4 regions of the Paenibacillus sp. FSL R5-0923 genome follow, and region 4 is predicted to be linked to each of the others. Evidence: riboswitches for the same ligand, from Rfam matches in the RefSeq annotation. Region 4 holds a riboswitch; each other region holds the start of a gene.

Region 1 (6,099 bases), 1.7 Mb from region 4:
CCATAGGCCGTTTGAGAAGTGAAAGCATGCTGCAACGATACCGATAATGTACAGTGTCAACATCAGTGGTTGAGTCACGATATCATGCATCAGACCGCCCAGCTCTTCATGCTCTACACTACCAACTGCCACCTGAACCCGGGTTTGGAACAAATGCCAGACTATAAAGATAAAGGTAATAATTCCTGTAATACGTTGCAGCGTATAACGCCAGTTTCTTTCAATGTTGAAACGGTTCAAGTTCGGCTTGGATTGATAGGCAATATACAGTCCATATACGCCATGGTACAGCAGAGGTAGCCATATACCGAACAATTCCAGGAAGAAGACAAGCGGCAGGCTGTTCAGCCATATCACGCTGTCAGTGAAACCGGAAGCGCCACCCTCTACAGCCGCAAAATTCGTCATCATGTGCTCAATGAAGAAAGCTCCAAGCGGGATAACGCCTAGCAAGGAATGAATCTTTCTGGAATAAAATCCTTTCATACAAAGTAACCCCTTTCCGATTAAAACAGCGTTTTCATTATTGTGTATTCACCGCCGGAACTACATTTGACACAGGATAACGTAGACTATGTCATGACAAAACGTCTATATTTACCGCTATCCTTGGTTTCCCGGACTTTGTTTTCTTTTTCACAAAATGTGAATATCTTGTGTCACTTTTCATGTTACTCCTTTTTCCCTTATAAGGGAATTGCAATCTAATTATTAAACGTTATACAATAAACGCATAAGAATAGATTTTATATGATAATAATTCTCATTTAGAGAAACAACATTTTCCGACAAATCTTTTATTTCCTTATGGAGCAAGAAGTATTGTCTTCATGGCTATGAATTTCGTCACTACTGTTTATAGATTGCACTACGAGAGGAACATAAATATGTTTGACGATTTAGATGTTTTTGCAGCGGTTGTGGAGCACTCCAGCTTGAATCGGGCCTCCCGCCAGCTCAATCTGTCCCAACCTGCCCTATCTCGTAAAATCTCCAAGCTGGAAGAACGGCTGGGTGTCGCGCTATTTAATCGTTATGGCAAGCGTCTGGAGTTAACCGAGGTTGGGCGTCTTACTTATTCCTACGCACTTGAACAACGACAGCAGCGCTCTAAATTTCTGGAGGCTTTGTCAAAATACAAAGAAGGCGAGCCTAAGCTCGTCACCTTAGGGGCGTCACTTACCTCACTGCAGACCACTCTGCCTCCACTAGTTAACGCATATATGGAGAAATACCCAACTGCGGAGCTGAAGCTAATCACAGGCCGAACACATGAAATTGTCTCCTCTGTCAGTGAAGGAAAGTCAGATATAGGTCTGATCGCTTCCTCTATTCAAGAACCTGGACTGCGCTGTATTTCTCTGTTTGAGGATCAGCTTCGACTGGTTGTTTCTGAGCATCATCCTCTGAATCAATCTACCAAGCTAACCATGGATGATCTGTCCCGACTGCCTATGATCCTGTTCTCCAAAGGCACCTGGTACCGACGTCTAACAGACGATCTGTTCCAGCGCTGTGGAATTGATCCAGACGTTCGGATGGAGATTGACTCCTTCGAAGCTATCGTGCGGCTGCTGCCGACAGTCAATGTGGCAGCGTTACTGCCCAAGTCTTATCTGCGTCCGCAGCTGTTAAACGGCGGTGGGCTGGTCTCTCTGCATATTAAGGAGCTGGAGCAGACTCAGCGAACTACCTGTCTGATTTACCGTGACGATGGGAGCCTGAGCACAGCGGCCCGCAGCCTCGTGCAGGTCACAGAAGAGATGTTTCTGACGGAACGAGAGAAATAGTACATACCTCTGCGTGCAGCCTTAATTAAAAAAGCCCTCCGTCCCATGTAAAGGACGGAGGGCTTATCTATTTAATCTTGGTTTACAACTTCATCCTCAAATCGATCAATACTTTCATTAGAACCAATGATTACCATAACGTCGCCCTCACTCAAATGATCATGTGCCGTTGGAGCCACTATAATTCCACTTTCCCGGTTCAGGGCAACAATACTGCAGCCATATTTCGCTCTTGTATTTAAATCTGACAAGCTTTTCCCGTTCATGCAAGACGGAACGGTTAGCTCGACGATTTTATAATCCTTGGACAGTTCAATATAATCCAGCAAATTGGGTGTCACGAGCTGATGTGCCACACGAATGCCCATATCCCGCTCCGGAAAAATAACCCGGTCCACGCCCAGCCTGGACAACGCACGACCATGAAGGATCGAGATCGCCTTGGCTACTACTTGCTTGACTCCAATCTCTTTTAACAAAATCGCCGCCAGAATACTTCGTTCCATATTGTCGCCAATCGCTACAATCCCACAGTCAAAGTTCCGTACGCCGAGCGAGCGCATAATTCCTTCATCTGTAGCATCAGCCACTACCGCATGCGTCAGGTGATCGCTCATTTCCTCCACACGCTCCTCATGGTGATCAATGCCGAGCACCTCGTAGCCCATTTCCATCAGCTCAAGTGCAAGGCTTGAGCCAAAGCGGCCTAAACCGATTACTACAAATTGCTGTGCTTTCATTTCGGATTAACTCCTATCCAATAATTATTTTACCTTCTGGGTGCTTATACAATGGTTTACCCTGTTTAGGTCCAAGCGCATACACTAATGTTAATGGACCTAGCCGACCTGCAAACATGGTCAGACAGATCAGAATCTTGCCGAAGATAGACAGTTCAGGTGTCAGCCCCATGGTTAGTCCCACCGTGGCAAAAGCTGAGGTCGTCTCAAATAATATCGCTAAGAAATTACTATCCTCTGTTGTGGACAGTAACATCGACACCGTGAGGACCAATAGCAAAGCGAGTAATGTTAGCGTCAACGCTTTATAGATACGCTCCTGCGCCAATCGGTAGCGGAACAGTACAACATCTTCACGTCCGCGCAGCATCGCGATTACTGCACCAATCATAATCGTAAAGGTTGTAGTCTTGACCCCGCCACCTGTTGATCCTGGAGATGCACCAATAAACATAAGAATAACCATAAAGAACTGTGAGGCTTGCCGCAGTCCGGCAATATCCACCGTATTGGCGCCAGCGGTTCGGGGCGATACCGACTGAAAGAATGCCGATAATATTTTGCCGCCGAAATTTAAATTCCCCAGTGTGCGCTGATTCGTAAATTCAAATATAAAAATAACCAAAGCGCCGATAAGAATAAGCCCTGCAGTGGTGGAGAGTACAACTTTGCTATGCAAAGATAATTTACGTTTGACACGAAACTCCACCAGATCCGACATGACAATAAAACCAATACCGCCAGAGACAATCAGAAACATCACCACGATGTTCACTAGCGGGTCATATACATAATCGGTTAAACTCCGGAAATCCCCGAAAATATCAAATCCAGCATTATTAAACATAGACACCGCATGAAATATTCCAAAATAAATGGCCTTTCCCAGTGGCATATCAAACGCCCAGCGTATGGACAGAAGCACCGCTGCACAGCCTTCGATGACCAAGGAATAAATAAGTACTCTCCGGATCAGTCGAACAATCCCCTCCATAGAGCCTTGGTTCATTGCTTCCTGAAGGATCAGTCTGTCCCGCAAGGAAATTTTGCGTTTCATCATCATGGCAAATAAGGTCGCCATTGTCATAAACCCTAAGCCACCAACCTGGATAAGCACCATAATTACGGTTTTCCCAAAAATGGTGAATGTCGTACCGGTGTCCAGCACCACAAGTCCTGTCACACAGGTGGCCGATGTTGCAGTAAACAACGCATCAATAAAACTCACAACATTCCCACTGGTACTCGAAATGGGAAGCATTAGCAGCAAGGCTCCAATCAGAATGATCGATGCAAAACCAAGCACCATAATCTGAGGCGGAGAGAGCTTCAGGAACTTTGATTCAGAAACCCTGCGAAACTGTGAAGCCACTACGCTCACCCTCTTATCAAAATTTAAAGAATTCCAACAAAAAAAGCACTGGAAAACCAATGCTACCCTTGGTTCCTGCAGTAAATTAGCCTACGAGGTTAGCTGACGGATTCGGACTGTGCAGGCTGCCCTATTCGTTCCTAGAACGAAATTCACCCCTGATGAATAAAGACAACGCCTATGGCGTATACTCATCTTTTCATTACTTCTTATGGTTCCCCCGTTTTCACCTGAAATTCGGCTATATACAATTGCATACAAATTATATATGTTATTTCGATAAATCACAAAGACACTATTAATGGTGATTCATATGAAAAATGCGGTTTGGAGAGGATGTACCACTAAGAGTGCCTTTTCTCATCACTTTTCCGTGTTTTCCCTGCAATTGCATCGATTTTCATGAAAAATGAAGAAATAATCACCTTAAATTCATGGTATATATTCAGCTACCTATTCTATAATATCTCTATTACCCATAAAAAGAATATACGATGATTTTTGTAACTATCATGGCACTAATACTATAATGGAACATAACATTGTCAGTTTACAAGGAGGCGTTACATGAATCCCGTTGGCCAGCCATTACAGCAACGTGCCCTCTCCATGAGGCTCATCATCTCGGGCATTATCGGTCTTATTCTATTTATTATGTTTCAGATTGCTCCCTCGGTGCTAAATAGCCCTGCTGGGGAAGATACTACTGTCATCAGTAAGGCGGAAGCCCGCGACAAAGCCATATCATTCGCAGAACAAAAGCTGAACTACACCAAAGCACCAACCGATCAGTGGAATGTACTGTACGATACGGACTCTTCCTTTTATGGTTATATGTCCCGCGAGAAGCTTTTGGAGGACTATACAAAAAAGAAATTGGATCAACGATATCCTTTTGACATCTTTCGTGTAACACTTAGTCCTTCAGCGGAACAAGAGCCACTGATCTCTGTTGACCTCAATATGTATACTGGTGCAGTTGTCGCTTTCACACAAGGTGCAGAAGGATCAGGTACCGGATTACCAAACAATGTATCCACCAGTGCAAAAGAAGAGGACAAGGGTACTACCTTATCACTTGCACAAAAAGAAAATCTTGCCCGTCCCTGGCTTCAGGAATGGGATGTAAATCCCGCCAAGCTACAAATTGAATCGAATACGGGAAACTACGGGCTCGTGTATACAGATCGTTCCGTTCAGATCGGCGAATCCTTACTACACTATTATTTCGATTTCACTGGCGAACAGGTATCCAGCTTTAAAGCAGGATTCACCGCTCCAGCCTGGCATACCTCCTATGTAAAGGACCAGACCTCTCTCGCGGAAAAGTTTACTTTATTCGGCTACGGTTTGCCTACTTTAGCTTTAGGAATTCTGGCACTCATCTACAGCATACTTAGAAGAGAACATACCTCCTTTAAGCGTGGAATATTCCTAAGCTCAGCTTATTTTGTAATCATGATGATCAGCACCTATAATATGCTCCCTGAATCCTCAGGCGAAGGACTCGAGGCTCAGATAACTTCCGTCATAATGTTCATCATTTATGCCTTATATAGCCTCCTAATGTCCTCCCTGCTCTATTTTTCTTTAGTTGGAGGGGACGGCCTATGGAAAAAAGAAGAGGGAATGAACCCATGGCCTCGTGCTAAAGAGCCTGGCTATGGAAAATATGTTCTGGATAGTATCCGGGCTGGATACGTCTGGGCATTCGTGCTGCTAGGGGTGCAGACCCTTATGTTCATCGTATTATCACTTACCTTGCAGAACTGGTCCACTACTGACGCTACTCAATCTCCTTACAACATGAGATATGCTTGGCTGCTGCCCATCGTTGCATGGCTCGCTGGTTTATCCGAGGAAGCCATTTATCGTTTTTTCGGAATTCCTATGTTGAAAAAAGTATTCCGAAGCACGTTCATTGCTTGCCTGATCACCACGCTGGTTTGGGCGTTTGGCCATACGCTGTATCCGATCTACCCCATCAGTTCCCGTCCTATTGAGCTGACCGTGATTGGTTTGCTCTTTAGCTATATTTTCCTTCGTTACGGCTTTATTGCCGTCATGTTCAGTCACGTCGTGTTTGACAGCATTCTGATGGGCGCTACGCTGATCTTTATGAAGGAAAGCGTGAATGTAGGGGCTGGTATCTTCGCGATTATCATGCCGTTCATAGTCGCCTACATCGTCTATCGGT
Region 2 (6,099 bases), 480 kb from region 4:
AAACCAAGTATTGTTGAAATTTCCATTATGCACCTCGTCCATGAGATTATAAGATGTGTTCCGACAAAGCCGCGTATATCATCCTTGAAACAGCGGCAAGGCACTCTGTTCGAAACCGAATAACGTATATTCTTATTTATCGACATCATTCCGTTTTTTGTGAAGTCATTTTTTCGGCTATAATGGATAAGGTAAGTAATTATTCATCTGTGGAGAAAACGGAGTGATACATGTGGGTGTAAAGCATGGTAGAGATTACGGTGAAATCCTAACGGATTTGACTGAGGCTGTCGGAAGAATTTCCGATGGGTACTTATTTTTTGAAATGGATCCAGAAGAGTGGCAAGAATTGCCGCAGGAATCCAAGATGGAGGTATGGGAGGCACTGGCTGAGGATCTTTTCTTCGCGCTGGGTAATGAACCTATGATTGAGGTGGGGAGCGGCGTTATCATTTACGATAAGGACACGCACCGCATTAATATTTTAGTCGGAGAAGAGGATTTAGCCTCTGTTGTTTTGATTTAAGAAGAGGCGGCGGCGGGGCGTAATTTGCCCGTAGTTAGTAGCCCGTGTTAAAATTGGTGTAGCCGAGTTATAATCGCTGGGATTCTTGAATACATTTAATCGAAAATATTGCCTTTATCCTGGCACATCCCTTGGACCTCAGAAGCTAAGGGATGTTTTGTTTAACGAATAAGACGAGTAAAGGGACCTGCGGATTTTACTGCAATTTTTAGTAAGGGAGGAAACGAATTGTTATTTACCGAAGAAGAACTGCGTGAGCAGATCAGCAAGCTGGAAGGTTGGAAGCTGGAAGAGAATACCATGGTGCGAAAATATATGTTCAGCCAATATATGAAGGGTATTGCTTTCGTTGATGAAGTAGCCACCATTTCAGAAGCCTTTGATCACCATCCACATATTACGATTGATTATAAGACAGTGACTTTACGACTGAAATCAAATGAGGAAGACGGTATTACAGCTCTAGATATTCGAGAGGCACATGAATTTAATGAAGCCTTTGAGAAAAATCGTTAGTGTCACCTAAACTCATAAATAAACGCCCGTGCGAAGATAGTGAACTATCTTCTGGCACGGGCGTTTTTAGTTGCTTAGGTAGTAGTTACTGTTACTTTTTCTCTGAGAGCCAGAGGGCGACGTTTGCAATCTCCTCAGGGGCTAGCTTTTCTTTAAAGGAAGGCATTTGACCTCGTCCTTTAGTGACGATACTGTAGATTTCTTCAGCATCATGCTGACCGCCTTCATTTTGAAGACTGGGTCCAACTCCACCTTGAAGCTGATCGCCGTGACAGGTGATACAGCTGGCTTTCACGGTTGCTTCGGCCTTTGCCGCATCCAATTGGACTTCCGGCATCGTCGGCTTATTCTGTTCAGCTACCTCTTCTTTACCTGGAAGTGTAAACATAAGTACTACCGCAAAGGCACAGGCGGCAAAAAACAAACCGCTCATGATCCATTTCTGCATCCCAGTTCGTCCCTTCTATGTAAGCTGCTCCCTACATTATAGCTCAAGGTGAAGCGTTATCATAGGGTTTGTGACAAAAAAATGAACGATAATGCCATCAAATCATTGAAAAATATGGAATTTAATATTATTTATCATAGACCATGCAATAAAAAGGTTTGTTTCCTGTGGGGGTTAGGCGCTCATACGTATCGGTAATCGTAAATCCACACTTTTGGTAAGTTCGGATCGCCCGCTGGTTCCAGGTCAATACCTCTAGATCAATCTCACGCTCAGGATAACGAATTAAGGCTGCTTGCACGATTGCATCCATGAATATTTTCCCTAGACCTTGACCGCATAGATCAGGGCGCATACCAATCCCCAAGCGAACAACACCTTCCATTGGAAACAACTGCGCGAATCCACACAAAATCCCTTGCCCATTTAGTATGGAGACATATTGCTCATTCCGTAGCTGCGGGTCACCGAACTCGATTCCAAGAGCCTGCATTTGCTCCCACGGCATCCAGCCGTAAATATTATAAGGGGCAGTGTAATCCCAGTTGCAAACCTCTTCCGCGTGACTGGTCTCCATAGGCGCTACATGAAAAGTAACAGAGGGATTTATCATAAGGTCAAGGACCTCCTTTCACGGGGGAACTTTAAATGTCTTATATTTCTAGCTTAAAATACTTATGGTCCTTATAAGGACATCGAAGGCGTTTATGCTTGTAACTAATTATATACAAAAAGAGGCATGGTCGACTCAGAAATTTATTAGGATTATTGTTTTACAAATTCTGAGAGGGGTAAATACTAAATAAGACAAAAAACAAGCTCTTCCCCAAGAATCAACATCTTGGAAAAGAGCCTATGTACGATTTACTTATTGAACATCATCATTATCTTCTGTCTCAGAAGCAACAGAATGATAAGCATCCGTGCTCATAATTCGTTTAGCACCGATGTAGCGTTTCACGTAGTAGCTATCACTCAGGGAGCTAATCGTTACACCGCGTGAGGAAGATGCGTGTGCAAACTTGCCTTCACCGACATAAATACCGACATGGGAGACACCCTTACCACTTGTATTGAAGAATACAAGATCTCCAGATCTTAAATCATCTTGGGAGATAGCAGTACCCATTTGATACTGGGAACCTGATTGGTGTGGTAGGTTTATACCAATTTTATCAAATACATACATTGTAAATCCGGAGCAATCAAATCCATTTGTGGAGATGCCGCCGGATACGTACTTAGTTCCGATGGTCTTGTCGATCACTTTATCCATTTTGGAATCCGCGAAAGCGCTTCCTGCTCCGATGGTGAAAATAATGGAAAAGCTAAGTACTGCTGCTGCTAGCTTCTTCTTCAAAAGTTTATACCCCTTCCGGATGCCTACGAGGTTAGCTTAAGGGTTCGGTTGAAGGTCCCCTATGACCCCTCTAAAAATGGAGGTCAATTCACCCAAAGTTGGTTCCCCCGTTTTCCTAATAGTTAGGAAACTCGGCTGATACTGTTGATTAGGAATAGCTTGTAATCAATACATGACAAAACCTTTGTAAATAACAACTTAATGATTACAAAAATGTTACTAAAATCTTACTGCAGTTATTGTAACAAACAGAGTGCCGCTTGGCAATCGTTTTTAACATAATCATGCAGAAAAATTCGTTTTTTTAAAGACAAAATGCATATGTAAGCGATAATATTAAACTAATTTTTATATTTATTGAAATTTTTATCAAATAAAAGTGTTTAAAGTCCGTTCTAGAGGTGTAAAGAATATAATAAGGCAAAAGAAAACCTGGATTCGATTAAGTGAATAATCAAACCCAGGTCTATATAATGTAATTGTGAGGTTATAGTTGTGGGGAAGTATTAATCGTAGGCTATAGCTTGATATGAGGAAGTACTCATTACTCTTTTAGCACCAACGTAGCGATTGGCCCAGTAGGACTGGCTAAGTGAAGTGATGGTCACGCCATATGAAGATGATGATTGTGCGAATTTTCCGTTTCCAACATAAATGCCGACATGGGATACGCCGTTGCCCAATGTGTTAAAGAAAACTAGGTCACCTGAACGCAATTTGCTTTTGGCTACAGGAGTTCCGACATTATATTGAGCTTTTGAAGTACGGGGCAAAGAAAGACCCACCTTCTTGAATACATACGTAGTAAATCCAGAACAGTCAAACCCGGCAGTGCTAGTGCCTCCGGTTTTATAGGCAACTCCAATTGTCTTTGAAATAACACTGTCCATCTTAGAATCTGCAAAGGCACTTCCTCCACCAATAGAGAACGCCATCACAAGTCCTAGCGCCGCAGCGACGCATGCTTTTCTTAAATTCTTCAAAAAAATTGTACCCCTTCCAATGCCTGTGAGGTTAGCTTAAGGATTCGGTAGAAGGTTCCCCTATGATCACTGCAAAGCGAGATCAATTCACCCAAAATATGGTTCCCCCACTTCCCGGTGCAAGGAATTCGGCGTTTTATGCACCAGATAGTGACTTATCGACATGACTACGACAAATACATGAAGTTATGTAGAAATCGTTTCAAATGATTACAAACTTGTTACCAATGGAACAGGACTTATTGTAACAAAGTCTTTACGATTTTGCAAATCCTCATAATTTGTCTATAACGCGAAAGAGTCCCAGCTCCTGATTCAGGAACCGGGACTCTTATATTATGTTCTGTAATGCTTCAAATTATTGTGGAAATGCTTTACTGTGCCATAGATGATATTGAGCTGAAATTCCCCACATTTTGAAGAGTGTTGAGGGCAGTGATGAAAGTTGACGAATAAGAAGTGCTGGTAGGCCAGGACAGAAGATACCCGTTAGTCCGCACACTAGCAAAAGGATCAGGCCTGCTGCACCAAGTATGATTGAAATTCCTATTGCCGGAATCAGCGACTTCAAGCAAATGAATATGGAGGAGAACATCCCCGTGCCGCTGGTATAACCAAACTGCATATATAGAAGGAACAGGCGCACGATAAAGATGTATATAAGCCATGCCAATACGTATGGAACTAGATGAAGTAACAAAGAGTAGTTCAGAAAGGAGGACAAGAATAGCCCGTACATTTTTGGAGCAAGCCAGTATAACGGAAGTAGAGCCAGCACCCATTCGATTAGACTGAAGATAAACACTGGAAATCCATAAAGCTTCATACCGGGAAAAAAGAACAGGCCACGCTCTCCTTTTCGCTCCTGATGGAGTTCATGCAGTAATCCTGCCCTTATGAAGGGGGAGAGTAGCAGTCGTAAGACAACAAGCCCTAGGAACATCCATAACCAAGTACGTATCGCAGGATCTGTGTTCAAGCTGAACTGCCCTTCGACATAATAGAGTAGTCTACCCATTCCGCTGCCTCCAGCGTCTTTATCTGGATAACGCAGTAGAATTGGAACGATAGCAGACCGGATGAAGCCGTACATAAAGTAGCCCCAGAGCAGTCGGTAGATGAAGAGCAGAATCAGAATATAAAATTGCTCCTTCATGCTTTGCCAGCCGCGGGTTATCGATGTTCTCACAATCATTCACCTCACCAGACAAGAGTTCCGAGCACGGTTTCAACTAGTTTAGTTACACTTAATGTCCATCGGGAGAGCGTTTTGGGCTCTATTTCCGCCAGTCTGAAGTTATTAAGATGTTTGTTTTCTAACAGAATGGTATGCTCAGGATCAACCTCAGCAGAGAGAAGAAGCTGATCGCTTAACAATTGGAAGGTAGTCTCTGCTCCTTCACCGCTCCAGACCCGCTCTGTAGCAGAGCCATCGGCGAATGTGAATTTAATGGGAACGTCAACGTAATGGCTCCCTTTGTTTGTAATCTTTACTATGGATTCATAGCTCTGAGCATCGCTGTTGCCATTCTTTTTAATCGTAATCGTATCTACTGAGAAATCAGGAGCACCACCACCATAAATATAATCTTCGAAATAAGGCTGCCATGATTTTTTGGTTACCTTCTCAATGACTTTTTGAAAATCAGACGTAGTGGGGTGCTGGAAACGGAATTTACGTGCGTAAGTGGACATGATGCTGTTCATTGCCTTAGTGCCTACTTGGCGTTCAATATCCTTAAGTACTAGCTTTCCGCGAATATACACATTCCGGCTATAGGATTCTGCCCCGGCATATTTCCATGTCTCTAAATTTAGCGGCTCTGATTTGGTCACCAAGCTGGACTGAAGAGGGAGATTCGTTTTGATGCCATATTCTTGCTCCATGAGTCTGTCTTCAGCATAAGAAGTGAAGCTTTCATCTAGCCAAGCCTCCTCGAATTCATTGCTGGCTACCATGCCGTAAAAGTATTGATGGCCAATTTCATGAACGACGGTTCTTTCAAGTGAGGTGTCAGGAGAAGAGTCTGTGGCTCCAAACGCTGTAATGAGTGTTGGATACTCCATTCCTCCAGCCCCATTCCCCTCCTTAGGCGGAACGATAATAGACAGAGTCGAGTAGGGATAAGGACCATACCATTTGCTGAAGTAGGTCAGAGCTGCCTTAGCGGCCTGAAGGTATCGTTCCTTTAAGTCTTTGTGTAATGGATCGAGATACACCTTAATCCGTACACCAGGCACTTCTGGCGTAGAGAAGGCTTCTTCG
Region 3 (6,099 bases), 550 kb from region 4:
AATTTGGGCGAGAGCTCCGGCAAATTCCTCCCGCGTAATTCCAAACATCGCCAGCCGCTTGTACAGCTGCTTGCCATTACAATATCCGATTCCAAGCAAATTACCAAGTGCCATACGTCTTTCAGCTGCCCGAGGATGTACAAGCATTCCAGCGGCCATTAGATCATCAAGTCCAATTAAAGCAGGTGCACCTTCAAAAGAGGTATGTACATTCCGCAGCGCATGACGAATCGCCTCTGGAGAAGCGTTCTCCACACCAATATCTCCCTTGCGGGTTGCGTCCTTCTCCGGAATGAAGGCATGCTTGCAGCCCGGCACCTTTGCGGACACAATCTTACGAATTCGTTCACCCGCGTGATCCGGGTCAGTAAGGATAATTACTCCTCTACGCTCCATAGCAAGCGCGATCTTCGCAATTACGGTCCGGTCTACAGCCGAGCCCCCTGTTTCGATCGTATCTGCTTCTACAGCACGTTTAACAGCGACGGTATCACTCTTACCTTCAACGACAATTAATTCCTTAATCATATCTCTTGACTCCTTCCAAAAAAAGCAAAAAAGAAGAGGTTTCGCTCCTCTTCTTTTGGTTAAAGAATGTATAAGTGATGAGCGGTTGCTCTGCGATCAACGAAATGATCATCTGGCGTTCCTTAACGGTTATCATCACTATAGCTTATCAAAGAATAATTTGCAAAAGCTTCAGCCTAGTTTAACTCCGGCTTCACAGGTCCAATCACATAAACGGTACGTGATTTACGACCGAAATTACGGACATGGCTCAGTGAATCGTAATAGACATCTACTTTATTGCCTTTAATGGCACCGCCAGTATCTTCTGCTCGGCGGAATCCAAGCCCCTCGATATATACCCACCAGCCAATAGGGATTACATTCGGGTCTACCGCAATTGTACGACCTTCCGTTACGCGTGTTCCGGAGGCAGTTTTGGTACCAATACCTGGCTCTTCTGATGAATAAGCTGTCATGGAGACGTTCTTAATCATCTTCTTGTACTCAAAGTCTACGCCAGCCTTGCTTGTGACGTTATTAGTCTTGGCGCTAACCTTAGCCGTTTTTGAAGTGGTGTTTGATTTGGAAGTTGTTGTAGTCTTAGCTACAGCCGGCTTAGGAAGTGCTTTGGTACCAACGGCAATAATCTTATCTTTCGTTACCGTTTGTACTTCCTTACCAATCATGCGCATAGAGGCCAGTTCTCCGTCTTGGTAGATCTTTTCAATATGCTGAATCATGACGCCTGGTTTGCCTGCCTGTGCCACTCTAACTGTTCCCACAGTAAGGGAGGGGTCTGCTGTCTTGATGACTCTGAAGGGTAAGTTAGTTGATCGCTGTACAGTCTGTTTGTTGATGCGAACAATCTTAACCTCCATGTTTGCAGAAATGGTGGTGTCTAACGAAGGGAAAATCTTATCATGACCTTCTAGGGTAATGCCCATTTTCTCAATTGCTTTACCAATTGTGTCTTCGGTCGTATATAACGTTTTTGTTGCTCCATCCGCAGTAAGACTAATTTTCTGCGCACGATTGATAACGACACGGTCACCGTCTTTTATTTCATCACTCAGTCCTAAAGATAGTTCATCATGCGGCTGCAGCGAAATTTGCTCTTTCTCCAACACATCACCAAGAAGCGCTTCTCGCGTTTCAAGCGTCTGTGTTTGCCCGTCTATTACTAAAAATAATTGTTTGTTACTTTGACCGTGTACGTACAGCAGAATAAGTAGCGCGATAGCGACTGAAATCACGCCTGCAAGTAAAAGTACGCGAGTATTTACTTGCTCCCACCGTAATGCGAAAGACCTGCTGGATGACTGCGAATCATGGGATACTTCTGGTTGGAATACGCCCATTCTCTCCATCCTCCTTACATAGCCCCGTCGTCAATTGTATATCATGAGGACTGAATTCCTTTGACGAAACTATTTGAGATTGTCACAGGACACGCACGTAATAACTTAGCGTCTCCTGCTCATGGATCGCCTGCTCGGCACAGCTACTCCCACCTCTGTTATATAACAGTATGTGGGCAACATTCTATTTATTCAAAAATAAAAAAGCCTAAAAAGAGTTCAACTGAGGACTCTTTCGTGGCTTCTCCAATATCAGAATAGAGAATGCTTGTGCACGAGGTTGCCTCTCTTACTTGCGCTTACGGGGTTAGCTGTCGGGTTCGGACGAAAGAGAGACGCCCTATTTCAGGTCACCCGCTCATGGCGGTTGCCCTTAAATTCACCCCAAAGACCACGTGAAGAAATCAAATACTGTCCTACGGCACGTCTAAACCGTATTTAAAATACAGGCATGCGGCAGGTCAATATTGGTTCCCCCGTTCTCCATACGGAGACTCAGCGAGACGATCCATGAATCAATGGCTGTCACTATAACACAGCTCACATCACTGAAAAGATGATATCCTGTTTTGATGCATGTTGTAAAGGACGATTCAACCACGTTTACGCAAAAATATGGTTAAAATATTGTAATATTCAGCCGTTTTTATATTAAAAAAGTTTAATATATCGGCCATTCTCTATTTTTCGCCTGTTTTGCTCCCGTTTTCACTCAATCCCAAATCGTTCCAGTGCGTTCGCATACGTTATTTTAGCCAATTCTTCCCATGTTAACCCTTTAATTTCAGCTGCTGCCTCTGCTACAAGCTTCACATGAGCGCTCTCATTTCGCTTCCCGCGGAAGGGGTGTGGAGTCAAATATGGAGCATCGGTTTCGATCAATAATCGGTCTAGTGGGGTCTGCGCAAGCACTTCTTTTGGCACTCTTGCATTTTTGAACGTAATGGGTCCTCCAAAGGATAAATGAAAACCAAGATTCAAGCACATTTTAGCTGTTTCCCAGCTTCCTGAGAACGAGTGCATCACGCCTCCAACCTCATTTGCTTTTTCCTCCCGTAAAATCCGTACAACATCCTCATGGGCATCACGATCATGAATACAAATCGGCATATTTAGTTCACGGGCTAGTCCAATTTGCTTGCGAAAAACTTCATGTTGCACATCCTTGGGAGAAGTATCCCAGTAATAATCCAGTCCGATTTCACCAATAGCCACTACTTTTTTATGACTGCATAGAGAAGCAATCCAATCGAGATCTCCTTCTTTCATATCAATTGCATCCTGAGGATGCCAACCCACTGCCGCATAAATATAATCATAAGATTCCGCCAGCTTCATCGTTGAGGGAATCGTCTCCCGATTAAATCCGATATTAATCATCTTGCTAACTCCTGCTTCTACAGCACGAGCGATAACTTCTTCGCGATCCTCGTCGAATTGAGGTGCATCCAGATGCGTATGTGTGTCAAACAGAAACATTTTAACCCTCACTCCTTGTTCTTTTTTAAATATAAGACAATATAAGTTTCAAGCTATCCGTTATATCTTATATTTCTACTCTTCTTGTCAAAAATCCCATATTTTCTTGTATTATTTTGCAAAAATCTCTGCAATAGAAGCAGGCAATCGCGTAAGCGCATTTCTCAACTTATCCTGAGGAAAATAAAGATGATATCTTCCACGGTGAATGCCGCTAATAGAACGCACAATATCCGACACCTCTGAAATTTCCCGCAGATGATCATGCCGATCAAGCAGCAGAATTTGTTTATTGTCAAAAGCTTCTCCCGGACGGAACACATCATAGGGCAGATCTGTCGGAAAATCAATCTCCAAATCATATTCTGGGTGAAGTCCCGCTGCCGCAAAACTGCTGCGAATTTCAGAAATCATATCTGTATCGAGATTCTCCACCTCAACATATTTATACAGTTTACGATGAATAAAACGGGTACACAAGTCACTTAGTAGCTCATCTTTCTCAAGTGTCCACTGCATAAAAGCCGTCTGTACCAGTGCTTCATCTAGCATTAAATATTGCTTCACTGTCACCTCACCACGGAACAAATCCTCCAGCGGATTAATCATGAAACTAAAATTGTACCCCTCTTGGAAAAGCTCCTTTGCTCTACGGAAAATTTGTCGCAAAATAATCTCTGAGCTACGTGTCACCGGATGAAAATAGACTTGCCAGTACATTTGATAACGCGACATTAAATAATCTTCAATGGCATGCATTCCCGATTCTTTTACAACAATTCGACCATTATAAGGACGCAGCATTCTTAAAATCCGATCAATGTCGATCGTCCCATAGTTTACACCTGTATAGTACGCATCACGCAGCAAATAATCCATGCGATCAGCATCTAGTGGACTGGAAACCAGATTTACAACAATTTCGTGCTCATAAGTTTTAGCGATTACAGAGGCTACTTTACGAGGAAAATCCTCCTCCACATCACGCAAGATCTCAGTAATCTCTGTGTCCTCCAGAATAATTCGACAAGTCCAATCCTCATGATTCATTTCAAAAGCTTCTTCTATAGAATGGGAAAATGGACCATGTCCCAGATCATGCAGCAAGGCCGCACACAAGGTGAGCAGACTTTCTTCAGGAATCCAATCCTTATACCCGCTTCGTTCAAATTGCGAAATAATTCTACGTGTAATTTCGTAAACCCCTAGGGAATGAGAAAATCGACTATGCTCTGCGCCATGAAAAGTAAGATACGAGGTACCCAGCTGGCGAATTCGGCGTAAACGCTGAAATTCCTTTGTATTTATTAGTCGCCAAATAATAGTATCCTGCACGTGGATATAATTGTGAACCGGATCTTTGAAAACCTTTTCTTCTGTGAGCGGCTGCTTCATGAGATCAACTCCTTTATTAAATTTAATATGATTTTAACCAATATAAGTATATAATAAGTAATTATGTCGTACTTTGTCGAATAGTGACGTTTTTAGTCTTGGTAAATCGACAAAGTTTATTTTTTCACTTTTTTTAGAATTCGTGATTGTTATAGGGAATTCAAAGTTTTCGTGAAAAAGCACTTATTTAACAGATGAAAAAAGGTTGACTGTTTTGGGAATCGTTGGTATTATAAATATCATAAAACAGTGAACAATGTCGAATAATGACGTTTTTGGAACATTGAGAGGAGTAACGATTGTTATGATGAAATCAACAGGAATTGTAAGAAAAGTAGACGAACTTGGACGGGTAGTTATTCCCATTGAATTGCGCCGTACTCTTGGCATTGGTGAAAAAGACGCACTTGAAATTTACGTTGATGGTGAGCGCATTATGCTTAAGAAATATGAGCCTGCCTGCATTTTCTGCGGCAACGCTGAGAACGTAACTTACTTCAAAGGAAAAATAGTTTGTCATGAATGCATTTCTACTATCCCTACCCCTGTGACAAACTAAAATAATTAGTATATAATAGAACTAATCAAATTGTTAATTCTAACCTTTTCATATCTCCTTGACCTCCCGTGACCGCGGGAGGTATTTTTTTTCTGCAATCACCTGTGTTTCCCGCCCCAAAAGGTGTCTATAAGGATTTACTCCCCCATGACACCTAATAATGATGGGTAATGCGGTGAGAGCATGAAGTAAAACGAGTTTTCACCATGATCTGGTCTATCTTGGGCTTCCTTTTGGGAACCACCTTCAGGCTAGAATCTCGTCAGCTTCGTAATACCCCTCCGCACCTGGTTAACCTCTTAGAATTAGAATCCGTCAATGACACTTACTGCTGCTCCGCTTTATCCAGAAGTGCGTTATAAATATCCCGCTTTGACACACCACGATCAGAGGCTGCTTTTTTCATAGCTTCTTTACGCGGCATATCTCCTGCTTCGTAATGAGCAACATGTTCTTCAATACTTAGCTGGCGCCACCAAGCCGATTCCGCCATATCAGCATCTTCCTTGCTCTCGCCTTCAACGACAATGACATACTCACCAAGCGGTGGATGTTCAACGAGCCAATCCGTACATTCCTCGATCGTCCCACGTAGGAACTCCTCATATCTCTTCGTCAGTTCACGAGCAAGCACAATTCGCCGATTACCAAATGCTTCATGGAGATGAGCCAGTGTCTTCACCACGCGATGTGGAGATTCGTAGAACAGTATAGTCCCTTGCGCCGAACGAAGTGGACTTAATACCGCACGGATATCTTTACGTTCTCGAGGTAAGAAGCCGATAAAAGTGAACGTAG
Region 4 (6,099 bases):
ATCTCCTTGGCCTCTATCTTCCGTCCGAGGAACTCCGGTGTCCTGCCGACCATCAGACCGCACAGGAAGACACCCAGAATCGCATACATCAGCATATTGATCAGTCCGACACCTTTACCACCGAAGACATTGTTGAGCATCATCAGTGCAAGAGGCGTAATACCTCCCAGCGGCGTCAGCGTATCATGCATATTGTTAACACTACCTGTCGTAGCTGCGGTTGTTACTGAAGTAAACAAGGAAGACTGCGGTATGCCGAAGCGTACCTCTTTACCTTCCATGCTACCTTGTGAAGATTCGATTCCTAGTGCATTGATCGCCGGATTACCTTTTGATTCAGCATAGAAGTTTAGGCTTAATAGCAGAACAAATAAGGTCATCATTGCGGTAAAAATTACCCAGCCCTGACGTTTGTTCTTGGCAAACAATCCGTACATATAAGGGAGCGAAGCTGGCAGCATCCACATAGAGAGAATCTCCAGAACGTTCGTAAGTGGATTAGGGTTCTCAAAAGGATGTGATGAATTGGCTCCGAAGAAGCCGCCACCATTGGTACCCAAATGCTTGATCGATTCCAGAGAAGCTACTGGACCGATAGCGATTTGTTGCGTTTGTCCCTCTAGTGTAGTGACTTCAAGTGATGGCTTGAGCGTTTGTGGCACATGTAGTCCTACGAGTACCAATGAAACCAGCAGAGCTAGAGGAATGAATACACGAATATGTGCTTTAACGAAATCCTCGAAGAAGTTCCCGACTGATTTCCGTCCTGTGATTCCTCTGACAAAGGCAACCGCAACAGAAAATCCGCTCGCTGCAGACGTGAACATCATCATCGTGATGACAGCCATTTGTGAAAAATACGAAAGTCCCGTCTCCCCGCTGTAATGCTGCAGGTTTGTATTAGTCATAAAGCTGATCACCGTATTGAACGAAAGCGTCTGTTCCATATCCGCAATTCCATTCGGATTTAGCGGTAATCCCCGCTGCAATCGAAGAAAGATATAACTGAAAGTAACCAGTACGATATTCGTTAAAACAAAGCTAAGCGCATACTTTTTCCAGGACATACCGTCCCGTTTTTTCAGGCCGATCAGCTTATAAATTCCTTTTTCCATGCCTCCAAACCATCGATCCGTACGGTTCGGTTCATTAGAAAATACATAATATAAATACGTGCCCATCGGCTTAACCAGCAAGATAAGAATTACGATTACAGCAACTATTTGCAAAATGCCCATGAATGCCCCTCCTTAAAATTTCTCCGGATGAATCAATGCGTAAACCAGATATACAAACAACAGTAGGGTAACAGCGATTACTAGAATCACAACTTATCCCTCCCTGTATCCTCAACTACACCTGCGCACCAGCGCATAAATCCATAAAACAACCCGTAAATTACAGCTAACGAAGCTACCATATACAGATCCATCATATCTCCCGCACTCCTTCTTTTATCCTTGATGAGGTGATTTATCGATTAGAAAATCAGCATCACCACTGTGGGAATAGATTACATAACTTGCACCAAGTCTTTTATAGACCAATCTAGGATTTATTGAGCTTGTGATTACAAAAATCGGCTGCGTCGTCCAAGTGCGGCACATCTGAATGTAGCGGCAGCATAACGTAAAGCTGCTCTCGAACAGATATACCCGTCCTACCGGGAACGGCGGGCGAAACCAAGTATTCTGATGGCGGGTATCAACTAGAACGACTTGTTCAATCCCCATCTCTTCGAGTAGGGCCTTCTCAGGCAAGTTGTTGGTCAATCCGGCCATCTTAATGCCTCTGAATTTTAGAAGCTTAATAAAATGTTCGCCTGCCTTCGTTGGCGCACATACCAGTACATATTCATTCTGATCTGTCATCTCTTATTCTCCTCAAATGCTTTGCTTGTAAGATCAGAGCTTGATCACCCTGATCTTGAAAGAAAAGCTACCGCTAATGATGAATATAACGACCTCTTCGTGAGGTTTTCCATAAATGCTTTGCTTAAAAAAGCACAGCAAAAAGCCACAAAGGATTCTCCTCTGTGGCTCGCTAGCGGTCACATTGCACTCATCCTCTCTCCATACGCTTACGAGGTTAGCTGTCGGATTCGGGCGGTGAGAGTCGCCCTACCTGTATAGATGCGAGCTCACTCGCATCTTCTACAGGATTCACCCCATAACCGGCTTCCGACTCTCACATCGTCTGCCGATTGTTGGTTCCCCCGCTTTCCTTATCGGAAATTAAGCGGATCAAATATTCGATTGTTGTTGAAACAGGAGTAATCATACCCTTATGCAGGAAGAATTGTAAAACCTGATTGATGCCAAAATAATGCAAATTAAAAACTATTTTCGCGTTGGATAGCGCTTACTTGATATCCAATCTCTCTATATCTCTTGTTTACTCGAGTTTTAATCCATTAGCGAAAAGCGGGCATACCATGTGATTTTATTCACCACAAATGTAGAAATCTCAAAAAATCGCCTTTATAGGTAAGAAAACAAGAAGTCGAGATTAAGCGAGGAAGAAGCCCGATAACTCGCAATAAATACCTATTTGGTTCCCTTTTCCGTCGTAGTAGGCAGGATTTGGTTTAAATCGCGCTCAAAAGAACACTTTCTGTTTTTACAGAAACACCTTGAAAAGAGTATGATTCGGGTTGAATCTATTTCACAAAATACATTCAACGCTGAGTTCCTGTATTTGCAGGGAACGGGGGAACCATCAGGCCACATGGCCTACTTGGGGTGAATCCGAAGGAGACTGTTCAAGTCTCACATAGGTAGGGCGACTCTCACCGTCCGAATCCGACAGCTAACCTCGTAAGCGTAAAGAGAGAGACCCTTGATCCGCCACGCTTTGGCACAGGTATGTGTATACCTGTATTCCAAAACCGCAGCAGAGGTCCTCCTCTTGCTGCGGTTTTTGCGTTACCTGAATCTATAGGGTGATAGCATGCTGGACGGGGTGAAAGGAATGAAACACTATTATTGGGGAACTCAGCAAGGGCTACTTGAGCCGATAAGTCTAAATTATGTTTGCTTTGGAGCGTTGTGGTTCGAAGAGGATCATCACAGAACTATTGTCGGCTATGCTTTTGGTCAGAAGCAGATTGAATCACTTCGCCATTTCAGCAGCCCATCTACCTGTGAATACTGTATGGACCGAACAATTATATACGAAATATATAAAAATATCCGAGAAAAGCAACAGCTGCAGGATTGGTCAGCACACCAACGTTTTCCGTGGCTCACCGCTTTTAAGGAACCGTGGAAAGACGTTGCAGTCGGTTGGTACGTAATGAGATCCCGCAACACCTTTCCCTTACATTTATCCGTTATACGCAAACAGAAATTCCGACTATGGCTGGAGCATGCCGCAGTCTGTGAGAATGAAGCTGAAATGCTCGCCTGTATAGAGAAGGCTAACGTCATTCACCATGTAAATCTTAAGCTTTTGGAAACCTAAGGAGGAGAAACCTGTCATGGACCAGCGAAGACTATCTCGCATAGAAGTATTCGTCTTTGATTCACCAGAGCCTATTCACTATGGAATGGAGGCTGATCAAGACAGCCGTTATGGCATCCTGAAACTTACCTGTAAAGGAGGTAGCAGCTGGGGGGCATGTCTTATCTCTGCCAATACCAAAACTTTCGACCTTATTAAATGGAGTTCTTTTCTCAGAATGATATACCATTGCCGGCTAGAGGAAGCGATAGATAAAGTACGTACCCATGGTTCAGAGTGGGATCAGACTCAGTTTGAGCTAGTGCAAGGTGCTTTACAGGATTTAAGAGCCAAGCTGCAGGGTAAATCCTTGGCAGGGCACATTGAGCAAGGTCGTCTGTACAGAGCTGTCGCTGGTGGGAGAGATTCCAAAGGAGGGCGGCTATATTATAAACCATCCAGTGTTGCGCTTCAAAAACATAGTTATCCAGAACCTGATACCGCCGAGCTTATCAACAAATCCATTTCTTACTTTTCTATACTATAGGTTCATCCCATAACCCATTCTGAAAGGATCGTGTTTATCATGCCTGACCCCTTACCTGCCGAATCCCCCCGTAGAACTATATTTGCAGAGTGTGTTCAAAAGTGTACGAATGATATCTATACGCTCAGTTCCATGTTGTTACAACAATCAGCAGAAGCCGAGAAGGTTACTATCCGTACTTTTAAAGAGCTTCATAAAATATTCCGTCAAAAAAGCTTTGACAGCCAGCTATTCTCTATCGAAGCTTACCGCTCTTGTATCCGACAATGCGCCGATTATTACGCACGCCGCTCTCTCCTGTCTGCCAAGGCATTGCCTTGGGAGGAACAGCTTATAAAAACGATGTGGTATGGCCTAAAGCTATCTTTACCTCAAATAAGCATCATCCTGCAAAAGAGTGTTCCTGTACTAAAAGCGCAGCTTAGGCGTGTGCGGGAGCAACTGACTGCTCCAGAGGATTTGCTGCCTAGTGGTAATCTATCCGTTGTCTAATCCCTCAAAAGGAAAGACATTTGAGTGTACGGAGCATATATTGGACTCAGGAGCCCTGGAGTCCGCAACTATCTTCCAAATAACTTTTACGATACGTACACAAAAAATAAAAAAGCCACGGCATCTGCCGCGGCTTCCTTATTTCCTACTATTACGCTTTACTCTTACGCGCCTTACCGTACATCCACAATCCCGCAATCATCCCCACCATGGCAATCCCAGTCAATACACCCTGAGTGAAATCCATTAAAGCGGACCCATTGGTCGAGAGCATTCTACTAACCGTAGCCAGAGATACCGAACTCATTAAAAGCATCATATTGTATTGTTCACTTTTAGTCATGATTACCACTCCTTAAAAGTTTATATGAAGCCACTTAGATCTTGTAAGCCTTCATCGCTTTTCTGATCTCTTTAATACTTGGACGTTTGCCGTACATCAATACGCCTGTGCGATAGATCTTGGCAGCCAACCATCCAAAGATGAACGTGGTAACAAGCAGGATGGCTAATGATACAATAACTTGCCAGATCGCTACTTCACCAACACCAATTCGGAGCAGCATGGTCAATGGAGAGGTGAAAGGCACATAACTCGCTACCTTAACCAGCAGAGTATCCGCATTAGAGATACTGAATAGTGGAACATAGAATGCTACGAAGCCTAACATCATAATCGGCATAACCGCTTGGCCAAGATCCTCTGTACGGCTGACAATCGAACCTACAGCTGCATACATCAAGGCATAGAGGAAATAACCTAGTACATAAAGAACAATTCCATAAAGCAACAAGTTAATATTAAGCTGGCCTAAATCCAGGTCTAAATCTTTCAAAATCGTTGCATTATGCGGAAGCTTAAGATTGACAACTACCGCTGCGATAATGACGCCAATTTGTAATAATCCTACTAAGAAGACACCGATAACTTTACCGAACATTTGCGCTAAAGGTGAGGCGCTTGTAATCAGAATCTCCATGATCCGTGAGCTCTTCTCCGAAGTAATCTCAGCTGCGATCATATTACCGGTCATCATGATAGACATGAAGAACAGCATAAGCATGGCGTATACAATGACGTAATTAATAGGTGGAGCGGATTCCTGCGATGCATCCTTATCTCCCGCAGTCCCATCAGGGTTGAGCTGCTGAGTAGCTATCTGTACCGGTGTTGACATAGCAGCAATCTGCTCCTGCGTCAGCTTGTCGCCAACGATGAACTGGGTGTTGGCCTGCTGAAGGGCATTTTGGAGATAGATTTGCACATCGCCCTTCAATTCACCATTTTCACTATGATAAGTAACGGGTGGAAGTCCTTCGCCAGTAGGTTCTGCAAAAGTAACGTACCCCTCTACAGTCCCTTCATCTAAAGCTTTCTTTAGCTCCGCATCGTCGGCAGAAGTATATTGCACAACTTTTGCCTGCGGCATTCCTTCAGGTGAAGTATATGCCTTCAACAACTCTGCAGCCTGATTTCCCTCTTCCGCGATCACAGCAATTTGAGTCTCTGCGTTTGTTTTAGAATCACCCTTAAACTGATCGATGATGTACGGAAGATTCATCCCAATGCTGAGCAGCAACACTAGAATTAATGTAGTAATCATGAATGATTTCGTTCT

Evidence for each region. A riboswitch is a leader RNA that binds a small molecule or an ion and turns the genes downstream of it on or off. The one in region 4 is predicted to bind cyclic di-AMP.
Region 1: linked by a shared signal. The riboswitch ahead of MKX35_RS08380 (TrkH family potassium uptake protein) and the one ahead of MKX35_RS00750 (hypothetical protein) in region 4 are both predicted to bind cyclic di-AMP.
Region 2: linked by a shared signal. The riboswitch ahead of MKX35_RS02840 (C40 family peptidase) and the one ahead of MKX35_RS00750 (hypothetical protein) in region 4 are both predicted to bind cyclic di-AMP.
Region 3: linked by a shared signal. The riboswitch ahead of MKX35_RS03190 (3D domain-containing protein) and the one ahead of MKX35_RS00750 (hypothetical protein) in region 4 are both predicted to bind cyclic di-AMP.

The regions. Positions count from the first base shown of each region.
Region 1 is NZ_JBBPAT010000001.1:1,863,970-1,870,068, reverse strand. It holds gene MKX35_RS08395 (succinate dehydrogenase cytochrome b558 subunit) at 1-486, opposite strand, end outside; gene MKX35_RS08390 (LysR family transcriptional regulator) at 888-1,790, shown strand; gene MKX35_RS08385 (potassium channel family protein) at 1,862-2,530, opposite strand; gene MKX35_RS08380 (TrkH family potassium uptake protein) at 2,544-3,839, opposite strand; cyclic di-AMP (ydaO/yuaA leader) riboswitch at 3,974-4,155, opposite strand; gene MKX35_RS08375 (CPBP family intramembrane glutamic endopeptidase) at 4,470-6,099, shown strand, end outside.
Region 2 is NZ_JBBPAT010000001.1:641,369-647,467, reverse strand. It holds gene motA (flagellar motor stator protein MotA) at 1-26, opposite strand, end outside; gene MKX35_RS02860 (hypothetical protein) at 233-526, shown strand; gene MKX35_RS02855 (4a-hydroxytetrahydrobiopterin dehydratase) at 755-1,042, shown strand; gene MKX35_RS02850 (c-type cytochrome) at 1,134-1,490, opposite strand; gene MKX35_RS02845 (GNAT family N-acetyltransferase) at 1,618-2,103, opposite strand; gene MKX35_RS02840 (C40 family peptidase) at 2,359-2,850, opposite strand; cyclic di-AMP (ydaO/yuaA leader) riboswitch at 2,856-2,997, opposite strand; gene MKX35_RS02835 (C40 family peptidase) at 3,357-3,785, opposite strand; cyclic di-AMP (ydaO/yuaA leader) riboswitch at 3,839-3,977, opposite strand; gene MKX35_RS02830 (hypothetical protein) at 4,192-5,022, opposite strand; gene MKX35_RS02825 (M1 family metallopeptidase) at 5,034-6,099, opposite strand, start outside.
Region 3 is NZ_JBBPAT010000001.1:714,407-720,505, forward strand. It holds gene rnmV (ribonuclease M5) at 1-528, opposite strand, end outside; gene MKX35_RS03190 (3D domain-containing protein) at 705-1,868, opposite strand; cyclic di-AMP (ydaO/yuaA leader) riboswitch at 2,150-2,379, opposite strand; gene MKX35_RS03195 (TatD family hydrolase) at 2,577-3,347, opposite strand; gene MKX35_RS03200 (HD domain-containing protein) at 3,459-4,742, opposite strand; gene MKX35_RS03205 (AbrB/MazE/SpoVT family DNA-binding domain-containing protein) at 5,047-5,301, shown strand; gene rsmI (16S rRNA (cytidine(1402)-2'-O)-methyltransferase) at 5,627-6,099, opposite strand, start outside.
Region 4 is NZ_JBBPAT010000001.1:163,029-169,127, forward strand. It holds gene kdpA (potassium-transporting ATPase subunit KdpA) at 1-1,238, opposite strand, end outside; gene kdpF (K(+)-transporting ATPase subunit F) at 1,251-1,328, opposite strand; gene MKX35_RS00750 (hypothetical protein) at 1,455-1,871, opposite strand; cyclic di-AMP (ydaO/yuaA leader) riboswitch at 2,062-2,251, opposite strand; cyclic di-AMP (ydaO/yuaA leader) riboswitch at 2,672-2,837, shown strand; gene MKX35_RS00755 (hypothetical protein) at 2,971-3,462, shown strand; gene MKX35_RS00760 (hypothetical protein) at 3,479-3,988, shown strand; gene MKX35_RS00765 (hypothetical protein) at 4,121-4,480, shown strand; gene MKX35_RS00770 (hypothetical protein) at 4,632-4,823, opposite strand; gene MKX35_RS00775 (ABC transporter permease) at 4,858-6,099, opposite strand, start outside.